3 regions of the Methylobacterium oryzisoli genome follow, and region 2 is predicted to be linked to each of the others. Evidence: predicted binding sites of a transcription regulator. Region 2 holds the regulator's gene; each other region holds the start of a gene.
What was found. Region 2 encodes LexA, which represses DNA repair genes until DNA is damaged. Its sites were predicted from a motif close to TGTTCNNNNTGTGTTCNG; they were not measured.
Positions count from the first base shown of each region.

Region 1: the regulator LexA is predicted to act here: its motif matches at 3,255-3,272, upstream of ssb (single-stranded DNA-binding protein).
Region 3: the regulator LexA is predicted to act here: its motif matches at 1,808-1,825, upstream of ACKUB9_RS24700 (ImuA family protein).

Region 1 covers NZ_JBKIBX010000048.1:36,853-40,821, reverse strand. Annotated here, with positions in the region: gene sigJ (RNA polymerase sigma factor SigJ) at 1-848, opposite strand, end outside; gene ACKUB9_RS29285 (hypothetical protein) at 848-1,303, opposite strand; gene ACKUB9_RS29280 (SDR family oxidoreductase) at 1,303-2,067, opposite strand; gene ssb (single-stranded DNA-binding protein) at 2,565-3,098, opposite strand; gene ACKUB9_RS29270 (alpha/beta fold hydrolase) at 3,716-3,969, shown strand, end outside.
Region 2 covers NZ_JBKIBX010000009.1:31,848-35,816, reverse strand. Annotated here, with positions in the region: gene ACKUB9_RS10940 (gluconate 2-dehydrogenase subunit 3 family protein) at 1-81, opposite strand, end outside; gene ACKUB9_RS10935 (VOC family protein) at 137-532, opposite strand; gene lexA (transcriptional repressor LexA) at 814-1,536, shown strand; gene ACKUB9_RS10925 (HD-GYP domain-containing protein) at 1,895-2,977, shown strand; gene ACKUB9_RS10920 (hypothetical protein) at 3,033-3,332, shown strand; gene ACKUB9_RS10915 (NAD(P)H-dependent oxidoreductase subunit E) at 3,648-3,969, shown strand, end outside.
Region 3 covers NZ_JBKIBX010000033.1:10,866-14,834, forward strand. Annotated here, with positions in the region: gene ACKUB9_RS24695 (Y-family DNA polymerase) at 1-975, opposite strand, end outside; gene ACKUB9_RS24700 (ImuA family protein) at 989-1,801, opposite strand; gene ACKUB9_RS24705 (retropepsin-like aspartic protease family protein) at 1,924-2,439, opposite strand; gene ACKUB9_RS24710 (50S ribosomal protein L25/general stress protein Ctc) at 2,751-3,422, shown strand; gene pth (aminoacyl-tRNA hydrolase) at 3,508-3,969, shown strand, end outside.

The sequences.
Region 1 (3,969 bases), on a different contig from region 2:
TCCCTGACCTCGAGGGCCGTCGTCTGAAGCACGCCGCCGCGATCGGCGCTGACGTAGCCCGGCAATCCGTCGATGAGGGCGGTCCGCAGAAGGACGGGCTGGTAGTAGGCCTTGCCCGAGAGGCCGGCGAACAGCCGGATCAGCCGATCCATGCCGCGAATGATGTTTGGATAGGCGAGGACGCGGCCGCCGCCGTCCGAGCGGAGTTCGACATCGGCGGCGAGGAGCGAGGCAAGTGCCGCCGTATCGCCGTCGCGGGAGGCGGCGAAGAACGCGCGCGCGATGCGGTCTGCCTCGGCCGCATCCAGGCGGTAGCGCCGGCGTCCGGACTCGACGTGCTTGCGGGCGCGCACCGCGAGCTGGCGCACGGCCGCGGGCGCGCGACCGAGCGCGGCCGCCACCTCGGGCAGGGCCACCCCGAACACGTCGTGCAGGAGGAAGGCTGCCCGTTCGAACGGCGACAGGCGTTCCAGCGCCAGCATCAGCGTCATGGTCACGTCGTCGGTGACCGCCTCGTCCGGCTCGATCGCGCCCATCAGCGGCTCGGGAAGCCAAGCGCCCACATAGGTCTCGCGCCGGACGCGCGCCGATTTCATGTGGTCGAGGCACAGCCGCGTCACGATGCGCGTGAGGTAGGCGGCAGGCGACGCAACGCCGTCCTGAACGCCCGACCAGCGCAGCCATGCCTCCTGAACGATGTCCTCGGCCTCGCTCACCGAACCGAGCATGCGGTAGCCGAGGCGCAGCAACCGGGGCCGCTGCGCCTCGAATTCGGCGAGGCGCGCATCCTCGTGCGGGACGGGGGCGCCCGAAGATCCAGAGAGCATATCGGTGCTCCGTGGCGTCATCACGGAACAGTCTCGCACGCTGCACCTGCCAAGGCATGTCGGGATGCGTCCCCTTCGGGCGCCCTCTCGCGGGCCGCCCAGAGAACCAGCGCGGCCGCGATGATCGCCGGCAGCGACACGGCCGGAAAGTCGCGGGCCAGGGCGGACGGCGCACAGATCCCCACCAGCACCTCCCAGACGTGGAAGAGAGCGTGGCCGCCGAGCCAGACCGCGACGGCACCCCAGAGCACGATCCGCATCGCCCGCCGCACGACTCCCGCCAGCATCGCGCCGCCGAGCAGCACGAAGATGAGGCCGATGTCGCGCAGGAAATGCTGGTTGTAGGGGCCGGTGGTCGGCACCCCGGGCACCGTATCGTACCAGGCTGTCGGCGCGACGAGCATGAACAGGCCGTTCGCCGCCAGGGCGAGCCCGAACAGGGCCGCGCCTGCGAGGCAGGTCGACGAGGCGCGCATCAGGCACTCCTCCCGTTGCCGGACGACGCGGTCAGCCACGCATCGAACCGCGTCGGCATGATGCGCGCATCCGGTCCGGGCGTCAGCGTGGCGTCCGTGATCGGCATGCCGAAATAGGGGGCCGCCGGATCGACCACGATGCGGCGGGGATCGTCGCGGTGACCGAGCCAGGTGCCGACGAACTCGGCGAAAGGCGCGCGTTCCGGCCCGGCGATCTCGATGATGCCGTTCACCGGCCCGGCCAGCACCGCTTGTGCAAGCGCCTGCGCGACGTCGCGGGACGCGATCGGCTGCATGGCCGCCGACGAGAGGCGAACGATGTCGCCCTGGGTCCCCTCGTCCGCGATGGCGCCCATGAACTCGAAGAACTGCGTCGCGCGGATGATCGTGTGGGGGATGCCCGCCGCCGCGATCAGGTGCTCCTGCGCCAGCTTGGCCCGCAGGTAGGCCGGAGCGTACGGCCTGTCCGTGCCCACCACCGACAAGGCGACATGGTGACGAATGCCGGCGTCGGCTTCCGCCCGGAGGAGGTTGCGTCCCGAGGTCTCGAAGAAGGCCAGCACGGCCGCCGCCTCGAAGGAGGGCGAGTTCACGACGTCCACGACCGCATCGGCGCCCTGCAGCGCCCCGGCGAGTCCCTCGCCGGTGAATGTGTCGACGCCGGAGGCCGGCGAGGCGGGAACGGCCTCGTGGCCGAGGTTGCGCAGGTTCGCGACGACTTGGCGGCCGATCAGACCGGTCCCGCCGATGACGACGATTCTCATGATTGTCCCTCGTTGACATCGCGCCGGCGTGGAGGCCGGCTCCCGCTCTGACGAGGCGGCGGACGGTATCGTGACATCCGCAGGCGAGGGGCGTCCGGGATGGTCCGGCGCGGTGCTCCCCCCGACGCCGGTGATCATGGGGCGGGCAGCGTCACCGGCTCGTCGCTCGATGGCGCGGGGGACGCGGGTGACTCGTCGATGGTGGCGCACCCTCCGGCGGAGGCAGCCGTGCGCGACGACCGGCGAGAGGACCGGAACCGGGGATCGGCCGCGACGACGACACGGAGCGGTCGCACGGCGGGTCCGGGCACAGGGTGCCGGCCGCGGTGCTGAACCGCTGCGGCCCCAGCCCGCCACCATGATCGAAAGACGGTCTCTCCAGCGTCCGGCGGTCCAGCGTCGAGGATCCGATCAGCCGGTGAACGATCGACGAAAAAGGACCAGAGCCAAGGCCCTGGTCCTTTTGATCATCGGACGGTGATGGATGCTCCCGGGGACTAGAACGGGATGTCGTCGTCCAGGTCGTCGTAGCGCTTCTGCCCGCCGCCGGCCGGCGCGGGACGGCGCTCGGCCCCGGCGGAGCGGCCGCCGTTGCCGCGGCCGAAATCACCGCCGCGGCTGACCTGGCCGCCGCCCATGTCGTCGGCCCCCATCTCGGGCATCCCGCCCTCGGCGCCGCCGCGCCCGTCGAGAATGGTCAGCTCGCCGCGGAAGCGCTGCAGCACGATCTCGGTCGTGTACTTGTCCTGGCCGGACTGGTCCTGCCACTTGCGCGTCTGGAGCTGGCCCTCGACGTAGACCTTCGAGCCCTTGCGCAGGTACTGCTCGGCCACGCGGGCGAGATTCTCGTTGTAGATCACGACCGAGTGCCACTCGGTCTTCTCCTTGCGCTCGCCGCTCGCCTTGTCCTTCCAGGATTCCGAGGTTGCCAACCGCAGGTTGACCACCGGATCGCCGGAGGCGAGGCGGCGGGTCTCGGGATCGCGCCCGAGATTGCCCACCAAGATCACCTTGTTCACGCTGCCCGCCATCTCTCTCTCCTCACGCCGTGCATCTCTCTCGGGCTCACGCGCCCGGCCCCGACCGCGGACCGTCATGGGTCGCGCGAAGGTGAGCCGAGCGGGTCCGTCCCAGCAAGCGCGGCGGGCCGCCTGTACCCGCTACACACAGTGGGAAGGATCCGAGCATGTTCTATCTTTGTTCGCGCTGAAGCGCAAGGACCGGCGCGCGACCACCTGCTCACCGGGCGGTCCGCCGTGCGATCGACCTGATATCGATGCCGAAGCCAGCCGGTGATGGGGTCGGGCAGGCCGAACTCACCCGTTACCCGCCAAAACCGCTCGCGTGCCGTTGACAGGACCGGCGGCACCTAAGAAAAAGGCCACACGCGAGGTGTGGCCCAAGTCTAGGGAGGAAACGCCCAAAAGGGCAGCAGCAGGGCGACGCCATCGCCGTGCTGCATTGCAATAGATAGGCGGCACCGCTCGTCCCGATCAAGTACCCTAAAGTTGAAATTCGTGATTCCGCGCGTCGTGATGTAGCCGTGCCACAGCTCCGGCCGCAGCACCCGGTCATCCGCGCGGCCGCCGCGGAAACGAGGCCCGATCTCGTGCATTCCTGACGATGCGGGAGGGCAGGAGGAGCCGCCGTGACGACAGGGCCGACGATCGGGACGCGGGCGATCCGCGTGCGGGGTCAGGTGTTCCACCTCGCCGAGGCGGGGCCGGAGGACGGGCCGCTCGTCCTCCTGCTGCACGGCTTCCCGGAATTCTGGTACGGCTGGCACCGGCAGATCGGGCCGCTCGCGGCCGCGGGCCTGCGGGTGGTGGCGCCCGACCAGCGCGGCTACGGCCGCAGCAGCAAGCCGGAGGATCTGGCCGCCTACCACCTCGATGAGGTGGC
Region 2 (3,969 bases):
GGCCGCCGCCGGGGCCGCCGCGGCGGCGCTCTGCAGGAAGCTGCGCCGGCTCACCCGCCGGCGCGGATCGACTTCTCTCATCGGGCGTCTCCTCGTGACGTTCTTGCTTGTCGTCATGCTGTTGCCTGGGGACGGCTCAGCCGAAGCGGCCGCCCTTCTGGATGACCTCGATCTTGTAGCCGTCGGGATCGGTGGCGAAGAAGAACCGGGCGAGCGTGCGGCCCTGGTGCTGGAAGTCCTTCACGGGCGTCGCGGGCAGGCCCTCGCGCTCGAAGCGCGCGTGCTCGGCCTCGACATCGTCCACCACCACCGCGAGGTGGCCGTAGCCGTTGCCGATCTCGTAGGGCTCCTGCCGGTCGAAGTTGACCGTGAGTTCGAGCTCGAAGGGCGAGGCGGGGTCGCGCAGGTAGACGAGCGCGAAGGTGTCGAACGCGAAGCGGTCGGCGACCTCCAGGCCGAAGGCGCGGGCATAGTACTCGCACGAGCGGGCCTCGTCGCGGACGCGGATCATGGAATGAACGGGCTTGGCCATCGGGAAACGACTTCTCCTGGACTTGCGGCCGGTGCCGGTGTGTCTGCACGCCCCGATCGTAGCCGGCGGCCGGGGCCGCAGGTGGTAGCGGGCTGTTGCGGGGCCGATCCCGCCGGCCGTCAGGGCGGAGTCGGCGCAGGTCGAGAATCGGTGCAGACGTGTGGACGAGGCCGCTTCATCCGCGGCACGACGCCAAGCCGCTTGCGGAACACTTGAGGAACGCTTACCATGTTCGCGATTTGTTTCGATCAGCGTGCCCGCGCAGGCGATGAGAGTGACCCATGCTCACCCGTAAGCAGTTGGACCTGCTCCGCTTCATCCAGCAGCGGATGCGCGAGACGGGCGTCCCCCCGTCCTTCGACGAGATGAAGGACGCCCTCGACCTCAAGTCCAAGTCGGGCATCCACCGACTGATCACGGCGCTGGAGGAGCGGGGCTTCCTGCGCCGGCTGCCGAATCGCGCCCGGGCGATCGAGGTGATCCGCCTGCCCGAGACGGTGAGCGCGCCCTCCGCCGAGGTGGTGCGCTTCAACCCGAGCGTGGTCGAGGGCGGGCGCGCCAAGGAGCCGGTCGCCAAGCCCGCCATGCCCGCCGGGGTGGCGGTGGACGATCACCGGTCGGGCTCGGTGGCCATCCCGGTGATGGGCCGCATCGCCGCCGGTACGCCGATCTCGGCGATCCAGTCCCAGAGCCGCAGCGTGGCGATGTCGCCCGACTTCCTGGCCGGCGGCGAGCATTACGCGCTCGAAGTGCGCGGCGACTCGATGATCGAGGCGGGCATCCTCGACGGCGACCTCGTGGTGATCCGCCGGCAGGAGACGGCCAATACCGGCGACATCGTGGTGGCGCTGATCGACGACGAGGAGGCCACGCTCAAGCGCCTGCGCCGCCGCGGCTCGTCGATCGCCCTCGAGGCCGCCAACCCGGCCTACGAGACCCGCGTGCTCGGCCCGGACCGCGTGCGCATCCAGGGCCGGCTCGTCAGCCTGATCCGCAAGTACTGACGGCCTGGTTCCGGATCATCCTCCGGGACATCGTGCCCGGAGGCATCGTGGCGATCATCGAAGGCCCGCGCGACTCCCCGCGCGGGCCTTCGGCGTTCCGGGACATCGTCGGGTCGTAACCCATCCTGCCTCGAGGGCAGGCGCTCGCTCGAAGGAATCCAAAGAAGCGGCACAACGGCGTCGTAGTATCTGACCTTGCGTCCGTCCCAACGGCCTGCGAGCACGGCCCTTCGCGGGATCGCCGAAGCTAGAGGAAAGCTTAACCATCAATCCGGCAAAGTGCCGGGATGATCGCGGTGGGCCGTGGGCCCGCCGGCAGATCTCCTCCTGTGCCGATGAAGGCCTGCGGAACGCGACGATGACCGACGGCTTCATTCTCCTGGTCTCGGACGATCCCAAGAAAGCCCACTCGCTCGCCCACAGCGTCACCTGCCACCTGCCCTGCCGGGTGATCGAACCCGGGCAGCGCCAACCGCCCGGCACCGTGCTCGCCGTGTTGCTCGACGTCGCCCTCGACGATCCATCCCTCCTGGCGAGCCTGCGCGGCCTGATGAGCCATCTGCGCGCCCGCATGAGACCCTGCCTGTGCCTGGCGCGGGACCTGACGCCGGCCACGCTCGCCAAGGCGCGGGCGCTCGGGGCCTCCCGGATCCTGCCGCCCTTCACCTCCCGCGCCGCCCTGTCCGCCGCCCTTCTCGATCTCGTGCAGGTGTCCGCGGCCGAGCGCGCGCGCGAGCCGCGGGTGCAGATCCGCGCTCAAGCCGTCGAGGCCTGCGCGCTCGTGACCGGCCTGTTCGATGCCGCGGAATCCGGCCGGGCGCTGTCCCACGAGGATGTCGAGGCCGGCACCGAGATCGTCCTCGACGCGATCTCCGAGGCTGGGATCCAGGCGTGGCTGGAGACGATCTGGTCGCACCAGAGCGAGGTCTACCAGCACTCCCTCAGCGTGGCCGGTCATGCGGCGGTCTTCGCGAGCGTCCTCGGCTTCCGCCGCAGCGACCAGCACCGCCTCGCCCGGGCGGCCCTGCTGCACGACGTCGGCAAGGCGAAGATCCCGCGCGCCATCCTGGCCAAGCCGAGCAGCCTGACGCCGGACGAACTCGCGATCATGCGCACGCACCCCGCGATCGGCGCGGACCTCCTCGCGGCCCAGCCGGGCTTCGACGCCGAGACCCTCGGCGTCGTGCGCCATCACCACGAACTGCTCGACGGCTCCGGCTATCCGGACGGGCTTCGGGGCGGAGAGATCCCCGACCTCGTCCGCCTCGTCACCATCTGCGACATCTACTCGGCCCTGACCGAGCGCCGCCCTTACCGCGCCCCGCTGAACGCGGCCGACGCCTGGGTGGTGATGGAAGGGATGGGCGGCAAGCTCGACACCGCGCTTCTCAACGCCTTCCGGTCCACCGTGGGCGGACTCCAGACCGCTTCCGCCGCCTGAGCGGCCCAGGGGACGAAAGCCGCCGCGACGCGTTTCCCCGCACGGAGGAACGCTGATGCCGATCGAACACCAAACCCCGCATCCCGACTGGCCGCGCCGCGTGGCGCAAGCCTATCTGGCCGAGGCGCGCCCGCCGCTGACGCCGCGCATGGCCGAGGATCTGCTCGAACGCCTCTCGGCGGCCCAGCATGGCGGCGAGGCGCCCCGGGAGGCCGCCAACGCCGCCCTCGATGCCTTCGAGGCCGACCTCAACGCGGTGGCCGGGCCGCGGGTCGTGGAACTCGATGCCGCCGGCGTCACGATGGGTCACCGCTCGGAGGCCGGCCGTCCGCTGCGGACGTTCGGTGGCCAGTGAGCCGGGCCGGCCGCGGCGGACGAATCCCCTGGAGAGGAGCACCCGGGGAAGCCTCCAGCCGTCCTGAATGCCTGTCCTCTGCAGAAGGCTTGGACCTAGGTCGAAGACGGCCTACCCTGACTGCGGCGGGCCGGACCCTTATTCTCCGGCCCCGTGAGAGGGACGGTTCGTCGCGTCGGGCGCGGCGATCGGAATCGGGCGCTGGCCCCGGGTTCCCCGCCTCCACCGCCGCCCCTCAAGCCCGGGTCGATCACTCCCCGAGCGTAGGCTCGCACCGCTGCTTGTATTTTGTATGCCAGATGGTACGGTGAGGCCATGAGCCAGCACGACGTTACGCGCGTTCAGCGCTTCGATCATCCGGGACGCGGACGCGAGCGGGCGAGGCCCGTTCCGAAGGGCCGCCAGGTGGATCCCCGCGCCAAGACCGAGATCGCCGGCCTGCTCGGCGACGCGTCCCGGCAGCGAGATCTCCTGATCGAGCACCTGCACCTGATCCAGGACACCTACGGCCAGATCAGCGCTCCACACCTCGCGGCGCTGGCCGACGAGATGGATCTCGCCTTCGCGGAGGTGTTCGAGACCGCGACCTTCTACGCCCATTTCGACGTGGTGAAGGAGGGCGAGAACCCGGTGCCGG
Region 3 (3,969 bases), on a different contig from region 2:
GTCCTCGTGGTCCGCTTCCCCGTCGAGGCGCGGCTGGAGCGGCGCCAGCGGCTCGGCGAGCGTCACGGCGAGCCGGACGCGGTCGAAGCCGAAGCCGGGATCGAGGGGGTCGGCGAGGGCGTCCAGCCGCTCGCGCAGGAGGCGCAGGATCGCCTCGGGGTCGCGCTGGGGTCGGCCGGTCCGGATGCCGATGCGCCGCACCGCACCGTCGCTGCGGAAGAAGCTGGCCTCGAAGGCACGGCCGCCCTCGCCGGTGGATTCAAGCTGCTGTGCGACCTGACCCGCCAGCCGCTGCAGCGCCGCCGCGAGGGCGGGGCGGTGGGTGAGGGGGTCGGCGAAGACCTCGTCCGCCCAGCAGGCGGGGCGCGGCCGCAGCGGCGTGATGCGGCGATCCTCCAGGCCCTGCACCCGCCGCAGCCGCGTCCCCAATTCCTCGCCGAACCGGGCCGCCAGGACTTGGCTCGGCAGGCCGGCGAGGTCGCCGAGGCGCTTCAGGCCGGCCAGCGCGAGGGCCGCGCGCGTCCGCTTCGGCAGCCCGAGCGCCGCGACCGGCAGGGAGCGGACGGCCTCCGCCTCGCCCCCCGGCGGCACCGACCCGGCGCGGCCGAACCGGGCCAGCGCGCGGGCGGCATCGGGCGTGCCCGCGATGGTGGCGCAGGCGGCGTATCCGGCTTGGCGGAAGCGGCGCAGGCTCTGGACGCGCAACGCCGCCTCGCCGCCGACGAGGTGGTCGCAGCCGGTCACGTCGAGGACGAGCCCGTCCGGCGGATCGAGGTCGACGAGCGGGGTCCAGCGGTCGCAGGCCTCGGCCATGCGGCCGAGCAGCGCCGCATCCGCTGCCGGGTCCTGGTCGATGGCCAGGAGGTCGGGGATGCGGGCGCGGGCGTCGGCGAGGGTCTGGCCCGGCCTGAGGCCGAGGGTCGTCGCCTGCCGGCTGACGGCTGCGAGCCTCAGGGCGCCCCGATCCTGCGCCACGAGGACGAGGGGCTCATCCTGCGCGGCGCCGTCCCGCAGCGTCCTCGACCGGACCCGGTCCGACGGCAGGAACGGAAACCACAGTGCGAGGTAGCGGCGCGGTTGCGGCCGGAGCAGCGACGGGGCTTGAGAAGCGCAGGCTGTCACGGTCCCATTCCAGGTGCCAGGTGCGGGAATGGCGCCCCGCCCGGTGCCGCAGCAGGGTCGCCGCGAAGGCGGGACGGCCGGGCGCCTGCGCCTCGAAGGGCGCCGAGGCCACGGACGCGACGCTCCAGCGGGTCGTGGCCGCGCTCGGACAGGCGCTGGCGTCGAGCCGGATCATGACCAGCGTCACCCCCGAGGCGCGCGCGGAGAGCGTCAGCCGCCGGCTCGCCTTGAGATCGAGGTTCTTCGGGGATCCGCCCATCTCCACGAGGGCCGCGCCCAGGCCGGTGCAGCGCGCGGCCTCGTCCACGGCCCGCAAGGCCCCGGTCGGATCCCGCGCCCGCACGACGACGAGGCGGGACGGATCGAGCCCGTAGGCGGCGAGTCCGTCGCCGTAGAGCCCTCCCACCCGCGCCTCGACCGGATCCTGGCGGACCCAGATGAGCGGGCGCCCGCCCGCGGCCCGCAGCGCCAGGCCGAGGCCGAACCCGGTCGCCGCAGCGGGATGGCGCGCGTGACCGGCATGGACCTCGTGCAGGACGCCGCGGGCCAAGCCGCCCCCGAGCCACGCGTCGAGGTCGTCCAACCCGGTCGCGAACGGCCTCGCCGCGGCTTTGGCCACGCCCGGCTCCAGCGCCATGACGGCGCGACGCAAGGCGGAGAGGGCGACGGGCGGCTGCACGGTTCATGTTCCCTATTTGTTCTTATAGCAGCTCCGCTCAGGCGCGGTGTCAACCCGCGACGGGTCGGATGACCTGTCTCAGGTGTGCACATCGCGGGCGGGGCGCCTCGCGGCGCCCCGGATCAGCCCCGCAGGGTCAGGCGGCCCGCCTCGACCTCGAAGCCGCGCAGGCGGCGCAGGAAGGACATGCCGAGCAGGCTCGTCCCGAGCCGGCCCCGCGGCAGCACCACGGCCTCGACGTCCCGCACCGTGATGCCGCCGACCTGCATCTCGGCGATTCGCACCGGCGCGCCGCGCACGACGCCGTTCGCGGTGCCCATCGGCTTGGTGAAGGCCCGCGGGTCGAGGCGGATGCCGGCGCGCTCGGCGTCGTCCTGCGTGAAGGCGCAGAGCGTGGCGCCCGTGTCGACCATCATGCGCACGCGGCGTCCCTCCACGAGGGGATGCACCGTGTAGTGGCCGGCGAGGTCCTGGTGCAGGGTGACGGTGAGCGCGGTTCCGGCACCCGATCCATTGACCGCCGCGGCGGCCGGGGCGGGGGTCTGGCCGAAGAGGTGCGCCACGCGCTCGGCCGTGCCGCCCCCGAGGGCGACCGCTCCCGCCAGTACGCCGAAGGCCCAGTGCAGCGGGCGGGTCATCGCAACACTCCATTTGTCCGCGACGGGGGGATGCTCCGGCCGGTCTGCTTAAGGATTCCCCGTGCGGCGTCACGCCATCGCGGCGCGTGGTTGCGGGTGCCTTGCCGGATCGCCGCGAATGCCACAGATCCCGGGGGCCGCGCGGCCCGCGCCCGGCTTGCCAGGGACGGAGGGCGCCGCTATAAGCCCGGCCGCGCCCACCGGACACCCTTGGAGGCCGGGGCGCGGCGACGTCGGTTCACAAGGCCGCTCTCGATCGGGGCGGCCTTCGGCGTTTGAGCCACACCACCACATTCCTGAAGGATCACGCCATGAGCGCCGTGAAGCCGCTTGAGGCCGTGGCACGCGACCGGGTCGGCAAGGGGGCCGCCCGGGCCGTTCGTCGCCAGGGCCGGGTGCCCGCCGTCATCTACGGCGGCGGCCAGTCGCCGCAGTCGATCTCGCTCGACGCCAACCAGACCAACCAGCTCATCTACGGCGGCGGCTTCCTGTCGACCGTGTTCGAGATCCAGGTCGAGGGCCGCAAGGTCCGGGCGATCCCGCGCGACTACCAGCTCGACCCGGTCAAGGACTTCCCGCTGCACGTCGACTTCCTGCGCGTGACCGCCGGCCAGACGATCGAGGTCGCGGTGCCGGTCCACTTCATCAACGAGGACGCGGCGCCGGGCCTGAAGCAGAAGGACGGCACGCTCAACATCGTGCTCCACACCCTGCCGCTCGAGGTCGCGCCGGAATCGATCCCCGACGCGATCAACGTCGACCTCACCGGCAAAGATATTGGCGACGTCGTGCACGTCTCCGACCTGACCCTGCCGGCCGGCGCCACCCTGGCGATCGACGCGGGCGAGACGGTCGCCACGATCGTGCCGCCGACGGTGCTCGGCGCCGAGGTCGAGGCCGAGGAGGCCGCAGTGGCCGAGGCCGCCCGGGCCGAATCCGCGTCGGAGGCCGCCGAGGAGGCCGCCAAGGACAACGAGGGCTGAGGCTCTCAGGGCCCTCTCCCAACCTTCATCCGGAACGCCCCGGCCTCGCGCCGGGGCGTTTCGCCGTTCGCGGAGCCCTCGCGCCATGCGGCTGTTCGTCGGCCTCGGCAATCCCGGCTCCCGCTACGCGGGCAACCGGCACAACATCGGCTTCATGGCGCTCGACGCGATCGCGCGGCGCCACCGCGCCGCGCCCTGGCGCCGCAAGTTCCAGGGCGAGGCGAGCGAGGCCGTGCTCGGAACCGAGCGCGTGCTGCTGCTCAAGCCCGAGACCTACATGAACGAATCCGGCCGGTCGGTGGCGGAGGCGCAGCGCTTCTACAAGGTGGCGCTCGACGACGTGGTGGTCTTCCACGACGAACTCGACCTCGCACCCGCCAAGCTGCGGGTGAAGCGCGGCGGCGGCAATGCCGGCCACAACGGCCTTCGCTCGATCACCGCGCTGTGCGGCAACGAGTACTGGCGCGTGCGCCTCGGCATCGGCCATCCGGGCGACAAGGCGCTGGTGCACGCCTACGTGCTCAACGACTTCGCCAAGGCGGAGCGG